One region of the Albibacterium profundi genome, then DNA from elsewhere that is predicted to be linked to it. Evidence: riboswitches for the same ligand, from Rfam matches in the RefSeq annotation. Region 1 holds a riboswitch; each other region holds the start of a gene.
The links. A riboswitch is a leader RNA that binds a small molecule or an ion and turns the genes downstream of it on or off. The one in region 1 is predicted to bind cobalamin.
Positions count from the first base shown of each region.

Region 1 (7,933 bases):
TCTCTTCTAATAATGTAAGGATGGTCGTAGGGGAGGCAGTTCCCAACTCATCCATCTCAAAATATCTAAGTTCGAAGTCTTTATCGAAATAATTTTTGATCGTATCCATTTTCTCGTCCCACCGTTGAGACGTAAATCTACTTATTAGACGAGGGTGATAAAGTGATGAATGTCATTAACAAAAATGATTTTCACGACTCAAGGGGGTATTATACCGATTTTAAGTTATTATCTCCTTAATTATCTGATTCTTCTGGCCAAGGCACCCGTTCCTGATTTATTCTGTAAGTTGGCATCGTTGCACCCCATTTCTTTAGCTGATCGGTCAGTTGCCTCGACAACGACCTCGCGATTTTTTTATGTTTTAAGATCACATTGTGTTGTTCAGAAATGTCTTTCGATAGGTCATAGAGTTCCAGTTTTTGTTGGCGATGATCGTAAATGAGTTTCCAGTTCCCTTGGCGGGCAGCACTGAAAAAATTGATACCCGGCCCCGCATCCATAATCCACCGATGTGGACTATGCCAGATCAATAACCGTTCGGAGTGTCGACTGTCCTCGTTTTTCAATATCGGAGCAAAGCTCTTACCGTCGATTTTTTGTGTAAGATCGGACGCATGGATGTCGGCAATCTCTAGTATCGACGGGAAAAAATCTTCGATGATGACCGGCTGCGCGCTACTGGAGCCGGGTTCAGTCACACCCGGCCACGCCACGATCATGGGTACACGAATGCCACCTTCATAAACTGAACCCTTCCCGGCTTTAAGAGGATAATTCTGCGTATGTGGTTCTCCACCCCGTGCGTAGCCAAGGCTCAGTCCGCCGTTGTCCGACATGAATAAGATAACGGTATTTTCTGCTAAGCCCTGATCTTCTAAATATTGTATTAGGTCGCCCAGACTTTTATCCATACCCTCGACCATACTTGCATATTTAGCTTCTCTGGGATTAAGGCCGCGCGCCAGATATTTCTGAACAAAACGCGGATCCCCCTGTATGGGGTCGTGCACTGCATAATGTGCCAGATGCAGGTAAAACGGTTTCCCAGCCTCCACAGCTGGCTCAATGCATTTTATAGCTTCCTGAGTAAGTGCTTCGGTAAGAAAAGTATCCGTTCCATAATATTCGGCTAGACCCTGCACGGCATTGAACGTAAACTTCCCCGGAATATTCCCGTAATTGTCCTTACCGTAGTAGCTCTGAGGATGACCGATGGCATTCCCTGCTACATTGACCATGAAACCTAGGTTCAATGGGTTGGCCCCTGGTGTTCCCTGTGCGCCCCAATGGGCTTTTCCAACATGAACCGTGAAATAACCAGCATCCTGTAGCAGTTGCGGGAGCGGTGTCGCCGTTGCTGTATGCGGGATCCCGCCAATTGGGCTGAATCCGTTATAATTCCACTCTACTCGATGAAATATGCTATCCTGGTGATCTGAAGGCGTGTCCTTATGTATAGATGTCCAATGAGTGACCCCATGATGTGCAGCATTCATGCCGGTGAGCATGCTGACCCGCGAGGGGGTGCAGACCGGCGTCGCATAGGCGTTGGTAAATTTCATCCCTTGCGCTGCCAACTTCTCCATATTGGGAGTATGATATGTGTTGTTAAGTGGGTACGGCCTGTCGCCGAAGGGCTCGGAGGTGTCCATCCAGCCCATATCATCCACCAAAAAAACAATGATATTTGGTCGCTTTACATTCTTGGCCTGATGCAGCTGGCCGTAGACTGCGTTATTGGCAAGTATCATCACTAGAAGGCTTAGACCAATAGCGAAACTCCTCATATTTTTTACGTTTAAAGTATTACGATAATAATGAAGATAGTGTTTCGCAACTAAAATCCAAAGACTTGGAGTCTACAACTGTACTAATTTAAGTTATCTTTATGCCGCTCTGGTCGATATTCGCTTTATAGGCACTCATCAAGAATACGATATTATAGATGCTTCAACAATTTAATAAAATTAAGGTATGAAAAAGCAAATGTGGTTTTTGATTAATCGGAAGGTGAGTATAAGTCAGCTATCAAAAGATATGAGGAGATCAAGTATTCTAAAGCTGGAACCGCAGATTATAAAGAATTAAAGCTTTTGGTGAAACTGATATCCGAATATGAAGATAAAACCTCTGAACTTCCAAACGTCAATCCCGTAGAGCTGATAAAAATCAGGATGGAAGAGTTTGGTTGTAATTCGAAGTAACTTGCTCTGGTATAAGTGAATAAGGGCAGGATAAGTAAAGTGTTAAATTACAAGCAGACTGATAACCGGGGTGCGGACAGCTATTCAGCAAAAACATTCTCGTTCGAAGGCATTAACGTTTCTTGGCCTAAAATAAGAGAGAGACGGTTGCTATTGAGGATATTAGGACTGGAAATCTGGTGGAAGTGAAAGTTCGCTGTAAACTATCATTTATTGTTGGTATCTTTGCTTCGCTTTTGGTGTCCTACCTATATCTACATGGGTGAGACTTAAAAGGGAATTCGGTGAGATTCCGAAACTGTCCCGCAGCTGTATTCTCCTATACAGGCTATTCATTCCAAAGGGTCACTGCCATTACAGGCGGGAAGGCCGAATAGCCGGAGTAAGTCAGAAGACCTGCCTAAAGTTAATAATATTCATAGCTTTCGAGGATTGAAGCTGGAATGAGAAAACTATTTTTTTCCTATAGTTATTCTTATGCCTCAATTGCTATGTCTTAGGCAAAATGAAATGAGGATCTTTATATTTACTTCGGTATCGCTGGTTGTTACGTTCTCCTTAACGTGCGTATCCGTATTGCCTATTGCTGCGCAGGAGCTTAGGAGGCTTGATCCTGATTCTCTTAAAAGCTATGAATTAAACGAAGTTGAAATAAATTCACTTCAACAGCTTGAGATTTTGCGATCTCCAGTACCAATGCAAAGTTTAAATAAGGAGGTTCTTGACAAGCTAAACAGCCTGTCGGTCGCCGACGCGGTCCGCTACTTCTCGGGTGTTCAATTGAAGGATTATGGCGGGGTTGGTGGATTAAAAACAGTGAATATTCGTAGTTTGGGCACTAATCATACACAGGTATTCTATGATGGTATCGCTATTGGAAATGCTCAAAACGGACAGGTTGATTTAGGGAAGCTATCGCTTGCCAATATGGAGCAGGTCTCTGTGATTAACGGACAAGACCCCAATCTGTTCCAACCGGCGAAGGCTTATGCTTCAGCGAGTTCAATCTCTTTGCTTAGTATGGAGCCGACTTTCACTGGGAATAAACGTTTGAATGCGTCGGTTCATTTGAAAAGTGGGTCATTTGGCCTTTTTAATTCGGCGCTGAATGTGGATTATAAGCTGAACGAAAGTCTTAGTGCGCGACTAAGTTCGGAATACACAAACGCGCATGGCCGATATGATTTTAACTATACGAACGGGGTTTATGATACGACGGCAACCCGTACTAACGCAGATATTCGGGCATTTAGGTTGGAAGCAGCTCTTTTTGGAAAACCGGACTCGACCATGTCTTGGCAGGCGAAGTATTATCATTATGAATCGGAAAGAGGTTTGCCGGGTGCTATTGTAGCAAATCGTTTTGATTATTCACAACGTTTATGGGATGAAAGTAATTTTCTGCAATTGGCCGTGGAGAAACGGGTTTCAGAGCGGTATCGGTTTGCTATAAAAGCAAAATTGGCGGTCGACTATAATCGCTATTTAGATCCTGAATATGTGACGACGGAGGGTTTTTTGGATAATAAATACCAGCAAAAGGAAGGATATGTCTCCGTCGCGAATGCCTTTCGTATTCGTCAAAACTGGCGCGCCAACTTTTCAGTTGATTATATACATAATAAGCTTGATGCGAATTTGTATCGCTTTCAATTTCCGAGAAGAAATACATTCTTGGCTGCGTTGGCGACTGACTATAGGTTGAACAGTTTCTATATTCAGGGGAGTTTGTTGGCTACCTATGTAGATGACGATGTGCAGGTGTTCGAGTCGGCCGGGGATCAACAGGATTTTACGCCAACCGTGATGGCTAGCTGGAAGCCTTTTGAGTCCAGCGACTTTCGACTGAGAGGATTCTATAAATCTATTTTTAGGATGCCGACGTTCAATGATCTTTATTATACATTTATCGGAAATACTTTTCTGCGCCCGGAGTATACGCATCAGTATAATATGGGTTTTACATATTTCAAACGCGTCGATCATGCTTTCTTCAACTATATAGGTATCCAAACAGATGTCTATCGTAACCTTGTGAAAGATAAAATTGTAGCTATTCCGAGCGCCAACTTGTTTCGCTGGACGATGTTAAACCTGGGCGAAGTGAAGATCAACGGTTTAGAGACCAATATTAAAGTCGTAGGCAAGGTCTCTCCTAAGCTCCAGTTTTCGGGCTTGATGAATTATACATATCAAAGGGCCGAGGATCATACGCAGAACGCATTTAATTTCGGGCATCAGATTCCATACATTCCTGTTCACAGCGGTTCGTTTGCCGGTATGTTAAGTGCCGACGATTATGGATTGAACTATAGTTTTATTTATACCGGCGAGCGTTATAGTCAAAAAGCGAATATCCCAGCTAACTATGTTGATCCCTGGTATACGCATGATGTGTCTGTGTGGTATGCGCTGCAACACAAGCAAACGACTTTAAAGCTTCGTGCGGAAGTGAACAACGTTCTTGACCAGCACTATGATGTCATTCTCAATTTTCCAATGCCGGGGCGGCACTATCGATTATCCTTAACACTAATTATATGAAATCACCTCAACCAAGTAAAACAACATGTATTATCGTCTTTTTTATGGCCTTTTTGCTGATTGGCCAGTCTTGTAAAAAAGACCACCAACCTCTGCCTTCAGAAAAGGAGGAAGTAGAAGATGCTGATCCGGATGCTTCCATCAAAGGTTTCTATCTTCTTAACGAAGGAAATATGAATATGAATAAGGCTTCCTTGGATTATATGGATCTACAAGCCGGTGAGTATCACAGAAATATATACAATGAAATTAATCCTGAAATTACTAAGGGGCTGGGTGATGTGGGGAACGATATGGCGGTTTACGGAAGCAAACTGTATATAATTGTCAATAATTCTAATAAGGTGGAGGTGTTAGATAAGTACACGGCTAAGCGGATCGGGCAGATTGATATCATAAATTGCCGGTACATAACTTTTGGTAATGGCAGAGCTTATGTTAGTGCGTATCTGGGTAGTGTGGGCGATCCGAATGCTCCTAATGGCATGGTGGCAGAGATTGACACAGCGAGTTTGGAAATAACACGTCGTGTCGAGGTTGGTCGTCAACCCGAAGAACTGGCCATTGTGGGCGAACGCCTGTATGTCGCTAATTCCGGGGGTTATAGTCCTCCGAATTACGAAAGCACGATTTCAGTGATTGACTTGGAAAGTTTTGAGGAAGTAAAGCGAATTGAAGTAGCACCCAATCTCCATCGCTTAAAGGCTGATTCTTATGGAGATCTGTATGTTACCTCACGTGGTGATTACTATGAAACACCATCTAAAATATATGTGATCGATACAGGGACTGAATCCGTTAAGAAAGAGTTTGAAATTGCTGCAAGTCAGTTGCTTATTGACGATGATATAGCCTATATCTATAGCACGGAATGGAGCTATATAACTGGGGAGAATGAAATTGGTTATCACATGCTGGATGTTAAAAATGAGGAACTCCTAGATCGCTCGTTTATAACTGATGGTACGGAACAGGAAATTACCCTGCCCTATGGAATTGCAGTTAACCCGGAGACGAAGGATGTTTATGTGACTGATGCGAAGGACTATGTCTCACCGGGAACGATTTACTGCTTCGATAAGGATGGCAAACTTAAATGGTCAACGACAACGGGTGATATCCCAGCACATTTTGCATTTATTTATTAATACATCAAATATTTTAACATCAGAATACTATGACTATTTATTTACAATCAGCCGCGAAAATCTGGATACTGGTTTTGGCTTTTACAGTTACTCTTTTCTCTTGTACAAAAGACGATGATCCGGTTCAGCCGCCCGCAGATGAAACTTCTGAGGAGGATTCTAAGGTTGAGAGCAATGCTTACGTGACTACATTATTCGAATACAAACCAGCGCCAGGCCAATTTATAAATAAAGCAACGGGGGATTATGAAAGCGCCGAAGGAATTCTAGGAGGGAAGGGACTGGTAACCTTGGGAGCCTGGGGAGGTTATATTGTATTGGGTTTTGACCATACTGTTCCGAATCATGAAGGAGATGATATCATCATTTACGGAAATGCGATTCCCACCTTTTCTGAACCGGGTATTGTTTATGTAATGCAGGATGAGAATGGAAATGGGGAGCCGGATGATACCTGGTACGAGCTTGCGGGAAGTGAATTCGGTAAGGAGGCTGTTGTTCGCGACTATGCGGTGACATATACAAGGCCTGATCCGGCAACAGCTAATATACCATGGAAAGATAACCAAGGCAATGAAGGCGTCGTTGAAACCAATACATTTCACAGGCAGTCCTATTATCCGGAATGGATTACCGAAGATGAATACACCTTGACGGGTACTCTTTTGCCGCCAACAAATATAGACATGTCTAATCCCAGTTATATAACGAGCAGTCCGTTTGAGTTTGGCTATGCGGATAACACACAAGAGGGTGATAAGATTGATATCTCCAACGCAGTGGATGCTGACGGGAATAAAGTCAAATTGACTGGGGTTGATTTTATCAAAATACAAACGGGCATACAAGCAAATATGGGTTGGCTGGGAGAACTTTCTACAGAAATAGTTGGTGTAGCTGATCTGCGTTTATTGACTGAAAATTAATTTATTATATCAAACTAAATTTAATATATGAAACACGTAAATTTACAATCTGCATTTTTCTCTCTACTCCTTGCTTTGCTATTCTTAGGAGCTTGTACGAAGGATCCAATTGAGCCTCAACCAGAACCAACGCCTGATCCGGAAGAGCCTATTGAACCTGAGCCGGGTAAATATAGTAATGGTTTCTTTCTTGTCCATGAGGGATGGATGGGCCATGGAACGGGATCAGTAAGTTTCTATGATTATGAAACGGAAACTTTAATAGACAGTGTTTTTCAAAAAGAGAACCCAGATAAGGATTTTGAGCCGAGTAATTCTACCCTTCAGTATGGAACGATATTCGACGGAAAACTATACATCGTGAGCAAGGTAAACGGTCCGGTGGTTGTTGCAGATGCAACGACATTAAAGGAGACCGGCAGGATACCTTCACGCCAGGGTTATGACTGGAGAGCATTTGTTGGTCTGGATGAAAACACGGGTTTGTTGAGCAGCGGAGATGGTGTCCACATCGTGAACCTTAAATCGATGGGCCTGTCAGGAAAACTATACGGGGTTAATGGTCAAGTTGGTGATATGTTGCGAACGGATAAATTTATATTCGTTCAATCACAAAGTGGCGGCTCTGTGGTTTACTATATCGAGGATCTTTCTGTTGCGCGAAAGATACCTGCTGTTTCAACTGGTTTTGCAGAGACACCGAATGGAAAGGTGTGGTATACATCGAACGAGTATCTGATCAGTCTAGATGGGGAAAGTTTGGAAGCGGACACGGTTGAACTTCCTTATAAGTCGAATTCAACTTGGTTCGCCTGGTATTCATCGCCAATAATTGCGTCGAGTACCGAGGACGCTGTATATATGCAGAACGCCCCTATGTTCGGCGGTGGTAAAGAGGTGTATAAATATATAGACGGAGACGAAAGTTCATTGTCTGTTCCTTTTATTACGATGCCCGATAAACAGTCTTTTTATAAAAAGAACATTGGCTACGATGCGAACCTAGATCAGATTGTAGCAACGACGGTGCAAGATGGCTACGGTGCTAATTATGCTGTTAATACCTTGTATTTCTACGATGCTAAAACAGGTGATCTGGTCAAGAGTA
Region 1 is NZ_JBBVGT010000001.1:7,328-15,260, reverse strand. It holds gene WKR92_RS00065 (acyl-[acyl-carrier-protein] thioesterase) at 1-109, opposite strand, end outside; gene WKR92_RS00060 (sulfatase) at 237-1,790, opposite strand; cobalamin riboswitch at 2,428-2,625, shown strand; gene WKR92_RS00055 (TonB-dependent receptor plug domain-containing protein) at 2,718-4,751, shown strand; gene WKR92_RS00050 (YncE family protein) at 4,748-5,899, shown strand; gene WKR92_RS00045 (cell surface protein) at 5,929-6,825, shown strand; gene WKR92_RS00040 (DUF5074 domain-containing protein) at 6,853-7,933, shown strand, end outside.

Region 2 (7,933 bases), 230 kb from region 1:
TTCTTTATGACGTTCTTTTCTTTCCTTAATCCCCATGTGTCAAATAATTTTTTTCAAAATTACTTAACACTGTTAATATTTAAAAATAATATTTAAAAAAAATAAAAGGATTGTTAGTTTTTATCACTTTGCGTTTGCTTTGTGGTGATATTAATCACGCCATTCTTTCCGTCATCGCCGTACTTATCCGTAGCAGCCTTGTCTTTATACACCTCTACTGAATCGATGTCCTCCGGATCTAATACATCAAGGTCCTTTCTCGTTTTCTTGTCACCGTCTATGTAAATTAGAGGAGAATTGAGCTTACTTTCATTGATTCTTACAGTATCTGCCTTTATCGTCGAAGCACTATTTTTAGTGGTTATCAAGATGACTCCATCTTGTGCTTGTTCACCATACATTGCCACTGCGCCTTTGCTCTTGAGGACACTGATTGATTCAATATCGTTAGGGTCAATCTGGGCAAGTTCTGTTTTCTCGACTAGCTCGCTGTCAATCACGTAAAGAGGTGTCAAAGAATCAGCTTTGACAAATCGGATCTGCAGATTATTGGCTAGTGTATTCTCCTCTTTATCTTTAACTGTATCAATGTTTGAAATCGTATCAATGAGAACAAAAGGCTTGCCTTTCGGAATTTCGTTTTCAGTCGGCTTGTCGTCCGTACCCATAACCGTGGTAAGGCTGAGTGACTCTGGAGTCAATGTGTGTTGTTTTGCTACGGATATTGTAAATATCGGTAAACATCCAATAACAAGCGGTATCAGTAACACATACTTAAACAGATGCATGTTCGCAGTTTGTTTTCTGTTCATCATACTAATTCTTTTTTTTAGGTCTTTCATGTTGAAATAATTTGCGATCGTGGATTGCCTGTTTGCTGTTAACACCGTAAGTAGGCTATACTGGTATGCTTTTTTATTAATTCCACTAGCCAACACATTACTGTCGGTAATAAATTCAATGTTCTCTCGGATAACGCGTCTAAAAAGCCAGGAAAATGGGTTATACCAGCAGAAAATCAAAATCAACTCCGCTAATAATATATCCAAACTATGCAATTGACGAACGTGAACGTATTCGTGCCTAAAGATTCCTTCAAGCTCGTTATCACTATGTTTTTTGGGATTTAAATACACATTTTTCCAGAATGAAAAGGGTAGGATGTCCTCCTTTGACTTACGATAGTGATACGCGTTCCAGATAGAAGCGGTCGACGACAAATGGATTTTCAAAATACCAAATAAACTGATGCAAAATCTGAGTGTGAAGACAAGCAAGGTCAGATAGAATAACGTGTCGATATGCTCGTTAATTGTCATCTGCTGATTAGCAGAGTATTCATATTCCCAAACCGGCATTACATTCGAAGCAACGGGTGTTGGTTTCTCTGCACTCGATTGATTCACATGAATATGAATGAGGGGATAGAGCGTAGAAAATGTTAGAGCAAAAATTAAAAAGTAACGGTTTATGGTATAAAAGGTCAGTTTTCTGAGCCAAAAGTAGTAAATCAGATAAAATAGCGATAGCGCAATATTTACCTTTAGAAGATATGTAAAAAGCTCGGTCATATTATTTTGATTTACCCTGTTGAATCATTTCTATGATCTCTTTAAGCTCTTCTGGCGATATTTTTTCCTCTTTGGCGAAAAAACTTACAAGCTCCTTATAAGAGTCACGAAAATAGTCGCTTACAAAATTGCCCATAAAGACCTTTTTGTATTCATTCTCCCGAATTATTGGGCGATAAAACCAAGAATTCCCAAGCTTTTTCGCTCTGACGTATTTTTTCTTCTCTAGATTCTTAAAGGTGGATGCTAAAGTAGTGTAGGGGATCTTCGGTTCCGGATATAGCTCTAAAATATCTTTGACAAAGCCACCATTCTGCCTCCAGAGCAGAAGCATGGCATCTTCTTCCTGTTGTGTAAGTTTTTCCATTGTACAATGTTGTTTACGATACTATCGTAAATATACGAAAAACTCAGTATTATGAAAATAAATTTGAGATTTGAAGAAAGCTATTGAGCTATCCGGAAGTTGCCAACTGCCAATTGCGCATCATTATCAATTCTTGTTGATGGATTGAAGTAAAAATACCTAGCAGCGGACGGGCTCAACATTTCAGTATCTAATACTTTTACTTTGTCTAGATAGACTTGCATTAGTTTTCCCTGCACATTGATAGAAACATGCATGACCCGATTCCCATGACTTTTTAAATCGAAGTCGATTGTATTGTAGACTTTTGTATCTGTACTGTAATTAATAATTTCTTCATTCCAATAATGAATCGTCGTCTTTGTGGAGATGTTATCCTCATAACCAGCAACGCTATTATCCTTCGCCAATCCAAAGACAAAAGCATGCAAGTCTTTCGCTTGATCGGAACGAGTAAGAATGTCAAACTCAATCGTGAAGTTTTCAGGCAGTGAGATTAATGTATCTAATTTATAAGTTGTGAATTCATTTAAGAGCAACCACTTGCCATCCACCCCCGGAAAATTTACCACTGCACCGCTGCCGCTTGATTTCCAGTAATGAGGCATGGGTCCCACGGAGTCATTTACAAAGCTATCTTCAAAGATAACGTTAGCGCCGGCTTTGAAATCAAATACAGGCAATGCCCTTCCGGCAGCTGCAGTCGGCTCTACGGTAGCATCTTCGTTAGTCGAGGCCGATTTTGCTTCTTTTTCAGTCTTTCCTTCCAAAGCTTCTACGGCCTTATTAGCCACTTTTTCTTCAACTTTATTTTTTATTCTATTAAGAATTTGTGCTTCTGATACAAAAAATGCAAATACGAGGAATGTAGATAGTAATAATTTTTTCATCTTATATTTTAATTTGAAACAGGAAAAGGCTTAGCTTTTACATATCAAAAATATATAAATTTTTTAAAAACCCGTTAAGTTGCTCGGCAAAGTTCGGACAAAAATAAAAACATCGTGTCTGTTAGCAGACACGATGTTCACATGTTAGACGCTCATTGGTTCAGCCTTTGCGAGTCGCATACTTTTGGCTGCGCCCACCATCTCAACAAGCGCCTTTTGCGTTTCTTCCCAATTGCGCGTTTTTAAACCGCAATCTGGATTTACCCATATCTGATCTGACGGAATAACTTCGCTAGCTCGCGTGAGCAAGCCGACCATTTCTTCTTTAAGAGGTATACGAGGTGAGTGAATATCGTAAACACCTGGCCCGATCTGTTGGGGATATGCAAAACTGATAAAGGCATCCAATAGTTCCATTTTAGAACGCGAACACTCAATTGTAATCACATCCGCGTCCATTTCCGCGATATGTTGAATAATATCGTTAAACTCCGAATAGCACATATGCGTATGAATTTGCGTTTCGTCTTTCACCCCGGTGGAAGCAATGCGGAAAGCTTTAATAGCCCAATGAAGGTAGGCTTGCCATTTGCTTTTTCGAAGCGGAAGACCTTCCCGAATAGCAGGCTCGTCAATTTGGATGACTTTTATTCCGGCAGCTTCAAGGTCTTCAACTTCATCGCGAATTGCTAAGGCAATCTGGTTGCAGGTAGCCGATCTGGGCTGATCGTCGCGGACAAAGGACCATTGTAAAATGGTAACTGGTCCTGTAAGCATCCCTTTAACTAATTTATTGGTTAAATTCTGTGCGTATTGCGTCCACGCAATGGTCATGGGTTTTTGTCTTGATATATCACCATATATGATAGGCGGTTTAACACAACGAGAACCATAACTTTGCACCCACCCGTTTTTAGTGAAAACGAAACCGTTCAATTGTTCACCGAAATATTCAACCATATCATTTCGTTCAAATTCACCGTGAACTAAAACATCCAAGTCGATTTCATCTTGCCAGCGGATTGCTTTCTCGGTTTCAAGTTTCAAAGCCCGCTCATACTCTTCCAAATTAATATGTCCTTTTTTGAAGAGTGCCCGTTGTGCTCTAATATCACGTGTTTGAGGAAAGGAGCCTATTGTTGTAGTCGGAAAAAGCGGGAGATTTAATACCTCTCTTTGTTTTTCCTTTCGAATATCAAATCGACTTGCTCTTTGGAATTCAGTACTTTCAACTCTTTTCTCACGTTCTTTTACAGCACGATCGTGGATCAGGGACGACGTTTTCCTGCTATTCGTCGCGTGCTGGTTATTCATGAATTCTTTTTTTAAACCTTCATCAGCAGTTTCGGTTGCCAGCTTCTTTAAGCTGACGATTTCATAAACCTTCTGTTTGGCGAATGCTAACCATTGTTTGATTTCCGGAACCAGTATGCTGTCATTTGTTTCAAGCTCTAAATCGCAAGGAGAATGTAGTAGCGAACAGGATGCTGCTACCAGAACCCGCTCATCGCCGATTTTATCGACAACCTGTTGAATCTGTGCCAATGAGCTTGCATAATCATTTTTCCAGATATTCCGTCCATCAACAACTCCTAAAGAAAGTTTTGTCGTATCAGGTAAGGAAACAAGCACATCGTTAAGTTGTGCTGGATCTTTTACCAAATCGATATGCAGAGCGTCAACTGGTAATGAGCATGCTAAGTCGATATTATCTCTGAGTCCTTCAAAATAGCTGGCCACTAAGATTTGAATGCCGGGAAATTTTGACCGTATCTGTTTGTATACCGACTTAAAGTACTTTTTTTCTTTATCACTAAGATCCAAAGCCAGAAATGGTTCATCAAACTGCACCCACTCGACGCCATTGTTTTTCAATTCGTTTAAAATCTCGAAATAAACAGGGAGAAGATTTTCTAACAATTCAATACGATGAAAACCTGCTTCTTTTTCCTTTCCTAAGAGAAGGTAGGAGATAGGTCCAATCAGGACGGGCTTTGTAAGCATTCCAGCCTGTTTAGCTTCGTAGAATTCATCGACTACTTTTCTTGAGAAAAACGTAAATTGTTGGTTTTTGTAGAATTCTGGTACGATGTAATGATAGTTGGTATCGAACCATTTGGTCATTTCCATGGCTGTGATGTCCAATCCCTTTTGCTGGTAGCCACGTGCCATTCCAAAGTAAAGGTCGAGTTCTGTATTTTCCCGATCTAAAATAATTTGGTTGTAGACTGAAGGAATTGCTCCCACGGTTAAGGACATATCCAAAACCTGATCGTAAAAGGAAAAGTCGTTAGACGGGATGAGATCGATACCCGCGCTTTTTTGCAGCTGCCAGTTATGCAGGCGGATTTGTTTCCCAACCTGCAATAGTTCTCGCTGAGTCGTCTTGCCTGACCAATATTGCTCGCAGGCTTTTTTGAGTTCCCGATGGCTACCAATACGCGGATAGCCAAGATTGTTTGTTAGCATGTTTCGTTGCTTTTTAAAAGATAAATAGATCAGTTAAAAGCTCTTTGCTAAACTTCGTAATGCTTTTTTTAAATTAAAATAGAGGAGTAAGGGGAGACACTGTTGCTAAATATCCAACCAAGAGGGACGAATAGGAGGTATCATACCTGACTTCTGCTTCAATTCGCGAAAGCATCGTCAATTCGATATAGGCAGGTCTCCTGACTTGTAACATCTTTATCATCCTTCCCGTCTGGTTCTCAAGACAGTGGATTTTCAATGGATAAAGACTGGTCGTTACTTACAGTTGCGCGACAGTTCGTGATTTACACACGATTCCCTTTTAATTTGCAGCTAAGCAAGACCTATTCGGTTTGATTGAAGAAATAAAAGAACTTATGGAAGCAAATATACAATTAATGTTGATCTTTTGAGGCCATTAATGAGACAGTATACCATTACCGCATCCTAATTCTCAGTAGTTGGTGATTAGCCGTCACGTACAAGGTTTTCTCATCTTCAGAAAGATCACAATTAGAAACTGGATGTGGAATTCGGATTCGACCAATAGCTTCAAAATTCTTGTTTAGAATCCATAAGCCGCCAGGTCCGCTCGTATAAATGTTTCCTTTTTTATCAATCGTGAAGCCATCCGGTCCGCCGCCATAAGGAGAGAAGTCGAATGCAATACCAGCAGCCTCAAGTGAGCCGTCGTTTAATATGTTATACAGGTATAGATAGGGGGCAGCTCCATCCGAATTGCCTACAATGAGCTGTTTATGGTCCGGAGTTAAGCCGATTCCATTTGGATACGAAATGGAATCAACCAGTAGCGTAACATTTCCATTTTTGTCAACTTTATAGACGCCACAAAAGTCAAGTTCCCTCTTGTCGATCGTCTGTTCCTTTAAGCCATATGGAGGGTCGGTAAAGTAAATGTCTCCATTGCTATGTTGAACAAGATCGTTCGGGCTGTTTAGCTTTTTGCCCTGATATCCATCAACCAACGGAATAAAATCAGCACTTGGGCTGGTTATAGGTGCTGCCATCTTTGCTACTCGACGATCGCCGTGTTGAGTTAGGATTAATTCACCCTGTTTATTGACGATCAGACCATTTGACCCCGGTTCCCCCGGACGATCTTGTTTACCTGTGTAACCTGACGGAAACAGATAGTCCTCAATGCCGCTTTTTTCGGTCCACTTGTGTATTTTATTGTTTGGGATATCTGAGAAGAGTAACATATCCTCCTTGTCAACCCATAGCGCTCCTTCGGTCCATTTAAATCCCTCAGCTAAAACTTCAATCTTAGCATCGGCTTTTATAACCTTGTTGAGTTCTGGTTTCAGAACCTTGATTGAGCCAATAGTTGGGTAGTTTGATTTACTGTCCTTTTTTTGTGCGGAGACGTGTTGAATGAGCAACGAGTACGGCACCATAAAACAATAGGCTAGGACAAATCCGAATATGATCGTTTTCTTCATATCTTAAAGATACAATCTTATTGGGAATATTGATTGGTGATTTCCACAGAAACTTCCTGTTCTGCTTTCCACAGTTGGTATTTTTCAAGGTCTTTTGATACCTGTTTTATCACGAGTCCAATAATAAACATATCATCGACCAGACCAAAACCAAGCACAAAATCGGGAAACATATCAACCGGTGAGAGAAAATATACGATTCCCGCCAAAATGGCAATCAGTGACTTTTTAGGTATACTTTTATAACTACCGTTCGTATAATCGCGAACGAGCGAAAAAAGACTCTGCAGCTGATCCCAAACACCCGTAAGATCATTCCTGTTGGCGTTTGCTTTCATTAATGCTTTCTCAATTGTTCTCTGGGTCTTTTCTTTGTCTTTTACAAGTTGGGAAGCACGAGTCTCAGACTTACCAAATCTTCGATAAAGCTCTTTTAAGCTTAATTCTACTTTTTTCATATAACAAATATTGCAAAATTTCTGCCAAATGAACGAGTGGGGGCACTTGAAGGCGGGTGCTTCTCATGATTTTCCATTAATTTATCGTACCTTTGTATACCGATTAAAAATAGCACACTTAATCCCTTCAGGGTCAATTCCTTGACTAAATCGTGCTTAAAACTTTTAACAGATAATATGGCGAGATCACAAGAAACGTTCAACAAAAAAGAAAAAGAAAAGAAAAGAAGAAAAAAAAGACAAGACAAAGAGCAAAAGCGGGAAGAACGCAAAGCAAATTCCGATAAAGGTAAGGATCTAGAGGAAATGTTTGCGTATGTGGATGAGAATGGGAATATCACAGATACACCACCTGATCCAACAAAGAAAAAAGTCATTAAAAGCGAGGATATTGAGATTGGCGTTGCGAAGCAGCCTGAGCTAACCGCAGACGATCTTATTAGAAACGGAACCGTAACGTTCTTTAATGAATCAAAAGGTTATGGTTTTATCAAAGACCAAGAAACTCAAGAAAGCATTTTCTTCCATGTCAATGGTTTAGAAGAAGAAGTTACAGAGAATAATAAAGTTACCTTCGAAGTCGAAAAAGGTCTAAAAGGCCTGAATGCGGTTAAGGTCAAAAAGGTAAAATAAATTACATAGAAATCTCGAACGTCCAGGCATCATGTGAAGGAAGTTCCTCATAAGTTACTTCACTGGTGTTTATATACAATTT
Region 2 is NZ_JBBVGT010000001.1:239,490-247,422, reverse strand. It holds gene WKR92_RS01130 (TetR/AcrR family transcriptional regulator) at 1-36, opposite strand, end outside; gene WKR92_RS01125 (M56 family metallopeptidase) at 114-1,406, opposite strand; gene WKR92_RS01120 (BlaI/MecI/CopY family transcriptional regulator) at 1,573-1,938, opposite strand; gene WKR92_RS01115 (hypothetical protein) at 2,019-2,828, opposite strand; gene metE (5-methyltetrahydropteroyltriglutamate--homocysteine S-methyltransferase) at 2,973-5,297, opposite strand; cobalamin riboswitch at 5,471-5,660, opposite strand; gene WKR92_RS01105 (SMP-30/gluconolactonase/LRE family protein) at 5,735-6,760, opposite strand; gene WKR92_RS01100 (YkvA family protein) at 6,778-7,218, opposite strand; gene WKR92_RS01095 (cold-shock protein) at 7,396-7,851, shown strand; gene WKR92_RS01090 (alpha-L-fucosidase) at 7,853-7,933, opposite strand, start outside.
Region 2: it holds a riboswitch for cobalamin, as region 1 does, so the genes downstream of both, metE (5-methyltetrahydropteroyltriglutamate--homocysteine S-methyltransferase) here and WKR92_RS00055 (TonB-dependent receptor plug domain-containing protein) in region 1, are expected to answer to the same signal.

Region 3 (7,933 bases), on a different contig from region 1:
CTACTTCCTTTTCTTTACTTTTTGCCATCGTCTTTTTTTGTTCCTTTTAATACTTCATCCACCATTCCATGCCCTTTCGCTTCCTCGGATGTCATCCAGAAATCACGATCAGAAGACTTTTCTACCCAGTCAAACGATTTGCCCGAGTGGTGTGAAATAATGGTATAAAGTTCCTTTTTCAATTTTAACATTTGCTCCAAGTTGATTTCCATATCAGAAGCCACTCCCTGTGCTCCGCCCGACGGCTGGTGTATCATCACTCGCGAATGTTGCAAAGCAGCACGTTTACCCGCAGCACCTGCCACCAATAATACAGCTCCCATTGAAGCTGCCATCCCTGTACAAATAGTAGCGACATCTGGTGAAATATACTGCATCGTATCGTAGATACCTAATCCAGCGTATACACTTCCACCGGGAGAATTAATATAAATTTGAATATCGCGGTGAGCATCGGCCGATTGAAGAAACAACAATTGTGCTTGGATGATATTCGCGACATGGTCAGTCACCGCGTCCCCTAAAAAGATAATACGGTCCATCATTAAACGCGAAAAAACATCCATTTGAGCAACATTTAATTGTCTTTCCTCAATAATATATGGAGTCATCGATGTCGGTACATGTCTATTTTCTACCCGAGAGATAAACCCATCGACATGTTGACTACCGATGCGGTGATGTTTAATAGCATAATTTCTAAATTCTTTTTTATCGATACTCATAATGATTTGTTTTAATATTTAAGACGAATAAATATATGGATTAAGGATAAGTAAAAAAACTAGAATTACAAAAACTGAGCCATCTGGTATCCCTCGTCAAAACCTGCCAAAATGCCCGATGCTCTTAAAAAATACCCTTAAAACCAATAAAAAAGCCACACTAAGAATCAGCGTGGCTTCCTTTATATGTTAGAAAATTTTACTTTAATTCGATAAATTCGTTGTAAGGAATTTCCTTTTTCTCCAACTTCACAATCCCTTTCAAATGATCAAACACTTTCAATGCTTTTACTTCCTCAAACAAACGATTCGCTTGTTCTTTATCCTGAAGTAATTGAGCTGCGTATTGGTTCAACTGCTCCTCAGGAAGGTCTTGCTGTCCGTACATCTTTAATTGGGCGGCTAAACGCTCTTTAGCAGCGGCAATTACTTCCTCATACTGAATCTCCAATTTATTATCATTGATAATTTTATTTTCGATCAATGTCCATTTTAAATTTTTGGCGAAATCATCATAGCCTTCCGTAATCTCCTCGTCAGTTAGTTTTTCATTGGTAGTTTTCAACCAGCGCTTCAAAAACTCATCTGGAAAATCTGCTTTCACACGATCCATACCGAGTGTATACATATCGTTTTGAAGCTTCTGATCTGCATTTTGAACAAATAAGCTTTCAATTTCTTCTTGTACCTTGGCTTTGAATTCTTCCTCAGTTTTTACCGTTCCCTCACCGTAAATTTTATCGAAAAACTCCTGATCCATTTCAGCTTCCTCTAAGCGGTTTACATTTTCAACTTTCAGGTTGAATGTTCCCACCAAGTCAGCTACCTGATCTTCTTCAATTTCCAATAATCTGGCTACTGTACTGTCATCATAAGCTTTCTTCAAGTCGATTGCAACAACATCGTCCTTTTTCAGGCCCGCCAAACTCTTTTTAATTTTCTTATCTTCGATGATATCGCTACGTACCGAAGTTGTTTTCACAATTCCGTCTTCGAGAGGTTCTCCTTTGGCATCCACTTGTGTCAATTCACCGTATAGTACATCGTCCTCTTCAGATACTTCTGGGTTCGAACGCTTACCATAGCTTTTTCTCAAGTTTGAAATTCTTGAGTTCAAGGTTTCATCATCTGCCTTAATAACATATTCAGTTAATGTATCTTTCTCTGTAAAAGGCACATCAACCTTTGGAGCTAAGCCAATTTCATATTTGAAGTTATAATCATCTTCAAAACCCCATGTATATTGAGTTTCCTCTTCTTTCGGAAGAGGCTGTCCTAGAATTTCTAGTTTATTTTCCGTTAGATAATCGTTTAGGCTATTGCTAACAATTTTATTGATTTCATCGATTAAGATCGCTTTACCATAGGTTCTCTTAATATGCGAAGTAGGTACCATTCCAGGACGGAAACCTGGTAACTTCGCTTGCTTAGCTTGAGTTTTAATAGCACTGTCAACTTGACTTTTATAGTCTTCTGGTTTTAATTCTATGCTGACTACTGCATTCAAGTCATCAATGTTTTCTTGGGAAATATTCATAGCTGCTATTACGTTTGCCGTTAATTATTCATTTAACAAAAATTCCCCCCGATTATGTCGAGAGGAATCAAGTGCGGAAGAAGGGACTCGAACCCCCACGCCGTGAGGCGCCAGATCCTAAGTCTGGTGCGGCTACCAATTACGCCACTTCCGCAGGTATAGGATTAATTATGGATTGCAAAGGTAGTATCTTTTGTTAAAAATCAAAAACATTTTTAAATATTTTTCGGATTACGTCAACCGGCCAACGTCCAAACTTCACTGAGCAATACCATCAGCTCATTCAGTAAAAAGCCCGAACTAAATCAATAAGAAACGAATAATACATTCTTCTAAACAAACCATGGACAAACTGTGATTGTATAGTCCCCAACCAGTCCTTTTACCATTGGTTAAGGACTGCTTGAAGTCTGGTTGACCACTGTTTGACCACTGTTCAATTAAAACGTGTACTTTGCAAGTTGACAACTGCATCTTGTCAAAATGTCGCTTTATCTTTTTGGCATTGTTTTCCGCTCTTAGCTTTCCTTCTACTATTTTTTTATTACATTTATACGTATTCAAGATTAGAAAACATGAAAAGATTTTTCGTATTTATTATCGCGCTTACCCTGTTCGCGTCCTGTAATAATAGCAACAACCAACAAAGCGAAGATCAAAGCGACTCGCTGAATGTTGCAAGCGACTCGACGGATACGGCTATTGTCAGAACGGATTTGACCCAGGTCAGCAAAGCGATCTTAAAGGAATTCAAGGATAAAAACTATGAAGCAATCGCACAATACATCCATCCGGATGAAGGCGTTCGCTTCTCTCCCTACGCTTATATTCGTCCTGACACAGACGTCCACCTATCACAAGCCGATTTTCTGAGCGCGGTGAACAGTGAGGAAGAACAGATCTGGGGCGCAGCAGACGGAACAGGCGATGACATTAAACTCACCGCAAAGGAGTATTTTGACAGGTATGTCTACGATGTAGATTTTCTGGAACCGGAAACTTTTAGCGTTAATGAATCCATTGCATCCGGGAATAGTATCAACAACCAAGAAGAAATTTACCCAGGAACACAATTCACTGAAAGTCATTTCTCCGGCTTCGAAGAAAAATACAGTGGCATGGACTGGCGGGCTCTTCGCTTGATATTCAAGCAGGTCAACGGCAACTATTACTTGGTTGGCGTGGTACACGACGAGTGGACCATTTAAGCTTTGCATTCACGTTTGTGAATAACGGTGTTATTGTTGATAAATATTTACCCCACTCATCAATTAAAACAATAGATTTGTCTTGATGTAAAATCATAGCGATCAGGTATTACACTAATAAAAAAGGGGAATCGTGTGAAATTCATGAGCTGTCGCGCAACTGTAAGTAGGAATTATTCTATAAGCCAGATCACCTTCCTTTTTCGCTAGACTTTGCTTTCGCAAAAAAAGTAAATGTCCGAATGAATACTTTAAGGTATTGATCTCAAGACCCTTCAGCCCGTATCCGTTTGTACATCCTACTTTTTAATTTGTTTTTTTCAATTTAAAACACAAAGTAGTATGAGCATTTTTAACAAGAGGGTAAATTACAAACCTTTCGAGTACCCCGAAATTCTGAACTTTACAGAAGCTATTAACAAATCATTTTGGGTCCATTCAGAAGTAGACTTCACTGCCGACGTCCAAGATTTCCACTCCCATTTGGATGCCAATGAAAAGGAAGTTATTAAAAAAAGCCTGCTGGCGATTGCACAAATCGAAGTTGCCGTAAAATCCTTCTGGGGCAACCTGTATCATCACCTACCGAAACCAGAGTTTAATGGCTTGGGAAGCACCTTTGCTGAATGCGAATTCAGACACTCGGAAGCTTATTCAAGGTTGCTGGATGTACTCGGTTATAATAATGAATTTGAACAGTTGATTGATGTTCCGGTTATAAAAAAGCGTGTCGACTATCTCTCAGAGGCCCTGGCACATACCAAATCTGAAGATGAGAAGGAATATCTTTTCTCTCTGATTCTATTCTCCATTTTGATCGAGAATGTTTCCCTGTTCAGCCAGTTCGCTATCATCCTTTCCTTTACGCGCTTCAAAGGGGCGATGAAAAACGTGAGCAACATTATTGCCTGGACCTCGGTGGATGAACAAATTCATGCGAATGCAGGCATTTACATTGTCAACAAAATCAAAGAAGAGTTTCCTGAATATTTCGACGACGAGACGAAGAACCGCATTATGGATATTGTCAGAAACTCAATTGAGGTAGAAGCGGAGATATTGGACTGGATATTTGAGAGTGGGGAAATTGAGAGCGTGAACAAGACCAACCTCCTGAACTTCATGAAGTATCGTGCGGATGACAGCTTGCGCAGAATTGGAATGCCGAGAGCCTTCAATGTATCTGAAAGCGATTATCAGCCGATGGTGTGGTTTGAAGAAGAAGTATTTGCAAACAGCATGGATGATTTCTTTGCCAAAAGGCCGGTAGACTACACCAAACATGATAAAAGTATTACTGCAAACGACTTATTTTAAACAAAAAATCCCTGTTTTAAAAATTATAATTGACGAAGATGGAAAGACTTTGGTGGTTAAATGAAGAAAGTCAGCAAATCCTCAACCGAGGTTATCTGCTCAAAGGCGAAACGACAAAAACGGCTATCGAACGGATCGCTATGGCGGCCGCTAAGCGACTCTATAAGCCTGAACTTTGCGAACCGTTTATCGAGATGATCGAAAAAGGCTGGATGAGCTTAAGCTCGCCGATTTGGGCAAACATGGGTACCGAAAGAGGCCTACCGATCTCTTGTTTCAATGTTTACGTACCGGACAATATAGAAAGCATCACTCATAAACTCGGTGAGGTGATTATGCAAACCAAAATTGGCGGTGGCACTTCCGGTTATTTTGGTGAACTCCGCGAACGCGGCAGTGCGGTTACCGACAATGGGAAAAGTAGCGGTGCCGTTAGCTTTATGAAACTATTTGATACCGCCATGGATACCATCTCGCAGGGCGGCGTTCGGCGCGGGGCCTTTGCTGCTTATTTGGATATTGATCATCCGGATATTGGTGAATTCTTGGAAATCAAGAATATCGGCAATCCCATACAAAATCTTTTTACAGGTATTTGTGTACCCGACTACTGGATGCAGGACATGATTGACGGCGACATGGATAAACGTAAAATCTGGGCAAAAGTACTGGAGAGCCGTCAGCAAAAAGGACTCCCCTATCTATTCTTCTCGGATAACATCAACCGAAACAAACCACAGGTATATAAGGATAAAAACCTGAAAATATACTCGAGTAATCTATGCTCAGAGATTGCTTTACCATCCAGTTTCGACGAATCCTTTATTTGTTGCCTCTCATCGATGAACCTGGAGTTATACGATGAATGGAAAGATACAGGCGCTGTGCGGCTGGCTACGTTCTTTCTGGATGCAGTATTACAAGAATTCATTGCCAAAACGGAAGATAATTACTACTTAGCTTCTGCCAATCGCTTTGCCAAAAGGCATCGCGCTTTAGGATTGGGCGTGATGGGTTGGCATTCCTATCTTCAAAAAAACATGATTCCTTTCGAAGGGATGGATGCAAAACGATTGACCACCACCATCTTCAAGGACATCAGCGAAAAAGCAGAAAAAGCCAGCGCAGAATTGGCAAACATCTATGGCGAACCCGAGATCCTGAAAGGTTACGAAAAAAGAAACACCACCTTGATGGCCATCGCCCCTACCACCTCCTCTTCTGCCATTTTAGGTCAGACCTCACCAGGCATTGAACCTTTTAGCAGCAATTATTACAAAGCCGGACTCGCGAAAGGTAACTTTATGCGGAAGAACAAATACCTACGCCAGTTGCTCGTCGAAAAAGACCTAGACAACGAAGATATTTGGCGCAGCATTATGTTGAACCACGGTAGCGTGCAACACTTAACCGAACTGAGCGACGAAGAGAAAGCCGTTTTCAAAACCTTTAAAGAAATCAGTCAGCTCGAGATCATCCAGCAAGCATCCATTCGTCAGAAATACATCGATCAGGCTCAGAGCTTAAATCTCAATATCCCGTCTAACCTTCCGGTCAAAGACGTCAACATGTTGATGATCGAGGCGTGGAAACTTGGTGTAAAGAGCCTTTACTACCAACGTAGCCAGAGCGTGTCGAAAGAATTTATTGCCAATATGGTTACTTGTGTCAGTTGCGAGGCATAGCTTCATATTCGCGACAATCCTCCACGTTTATTTTACTATCTTAGGGTAAATTTTGTTCAAATGCAGAGATCAATATTTACCCTATTTTTATTTACCTGCCTAAGCTATGTCTACGGTCAGGACATCCCTATCAACCCAGAATTCGAAAAAGTAGAATACTCGGGAGTTGTAGAAAGAACCGGAACGCAAGAAGAGCTCTATGAGGAACTAAAGGCTTGGGTTGTGCAAACCTTCAAGTCTGCCGAAGAAGTAATCCTAACAGATGACAAACAAGCTGGAAAGCTGAGCTTGCGAGGGCAAAGCCTTATTAGTTTAGATCCCGACAGTCCACAAGACACCGTCTTGATTGACGTCCCGGTTCATTTCAATCTTTTATTTGATATAAAGGAAAATTCCTATCAATATCGTATTACCGATATTTACTTTGAACATGAAGGACTGGTTATCCCGATGGAAGAAACGCTATTAACCTCTACACAGCAAGAGCGGATTATCAGAGATCGACTATTTGACTCATCCTATTCCGAAGAAGAAAAAGTTGATATGGTCGCCAAAGGACTGGACCACTATCGGCAGTTTAAATCAAAAGGACGGTCGACATTGAAAGGTATTGAATGGTTGATTGCAGAGGGATTAAGTGAGTGAAAAAATCCATATGAAAAGAGTACTTTGTTTTTTAACAATAATCCTGACGACAAATTTATTGTTCGCTCAGACGGACAATTACAAAACCGCCGCGGATAATTTCCAAGCGAATTACAACGCTGGGAGCTATGATGAAATTTTCAATAATTTCTCGGCCGAAATGAAACAAGCTCTGCCGTTGGAAAAAACAAAGCAGTTTTTGACTGGTCTAAAAACTCAAATGGGTAAAATAGAAAGCAAAGAATTTATCAGTTATCAACAAAGGACCTATGCGACCTATAAAACAACATTTCAAAAAGGTATTTTAGCGGTCAACATTTCGCTCGACGACAAAGATAGGATAAACGGACTCTTGGTCCGGCCTTATAAAGAACCAACGGAGACTGCGAAGAATGCTGTAAACGCATTGAACAAATACCCAAAAGAAATTGCTGAAATAATTTTCTCAAAAACAAAAGAGTTTCCCAATAATACGCAACTTTCAATCGCTTTAACCCAAAACGGTATAACCAATTATTACGGAGTTATAAAAATAAACGATACCATCAGTCCCATCGAAAATCAAAACAATGTATTTGAAATCGGCTCTATTACAAAGGTATTTACATCAACCGTTTTGGCGTCACTGGTGGAAGAGGGAAAAATCAAATTAACCGACGATATCAATTCATATTATCCATTCCCTTTTAAGGACAATATCGAACTAACCTTCATTAATCTGGCGAATCACACTTCCGGTTTACCTCGCTTACCAGAAAATCTAGACTTATCAGATCCAGTAAATCCATACAAAAGCTACGGGAAAGAGCAAATTGA
Region 3 is NZ_JBBVGT010000002.1:503,007-510,939, forward strand. It holds gene clpX (ATP-dependent Clp protease ATP-binding subunit ClpX) at 1-28, opposite strand, end outside; gene WKR92_RS03525 (ATP-dependent Clp protease proteolytic subunit) at 15-725, opposite strand; gene tig (trigger factor) at 925-2,262, opposite strand; tRNA gene WKR92_RS03535 (tRNA-Leu) at 2,335-2,416, opposite strand; gene WKR92_RS03540 (hypothetical protein) at 2,838-3,470, shown strand; adenosylcobalamin (AdoCbl) riboswitch at 3,580-3,713, shown strand; gene WKR92_RS03545 (ribonucleotide-diphosphate reductase subunit beta) at 3,813-4,787, shown strand; gene WKR92_RS03550 (ribonucleoside-diphosphate reductase subunit alpha) at 4,826-6,472, shown strand; gene WKR92_RS03555 (DUF4468 domain-containing protein) at 6,533-7,117, shown strand; gene WKR92_RS03560 (serine hydrolase domain-containing protein) at 7,128-7,933, shown strand, end outside.
Region 3: it holds a riboswitch for cobalamin, as region 1 does, so the genes downstream of both, WKR92_RS03545 (ribonucleotide-diphosphate reductase subunit beta) here and WKR92_RS00055 (TonB-dependent receptor plug domain-containing protein) in region 1, are expected to answer to the same signal.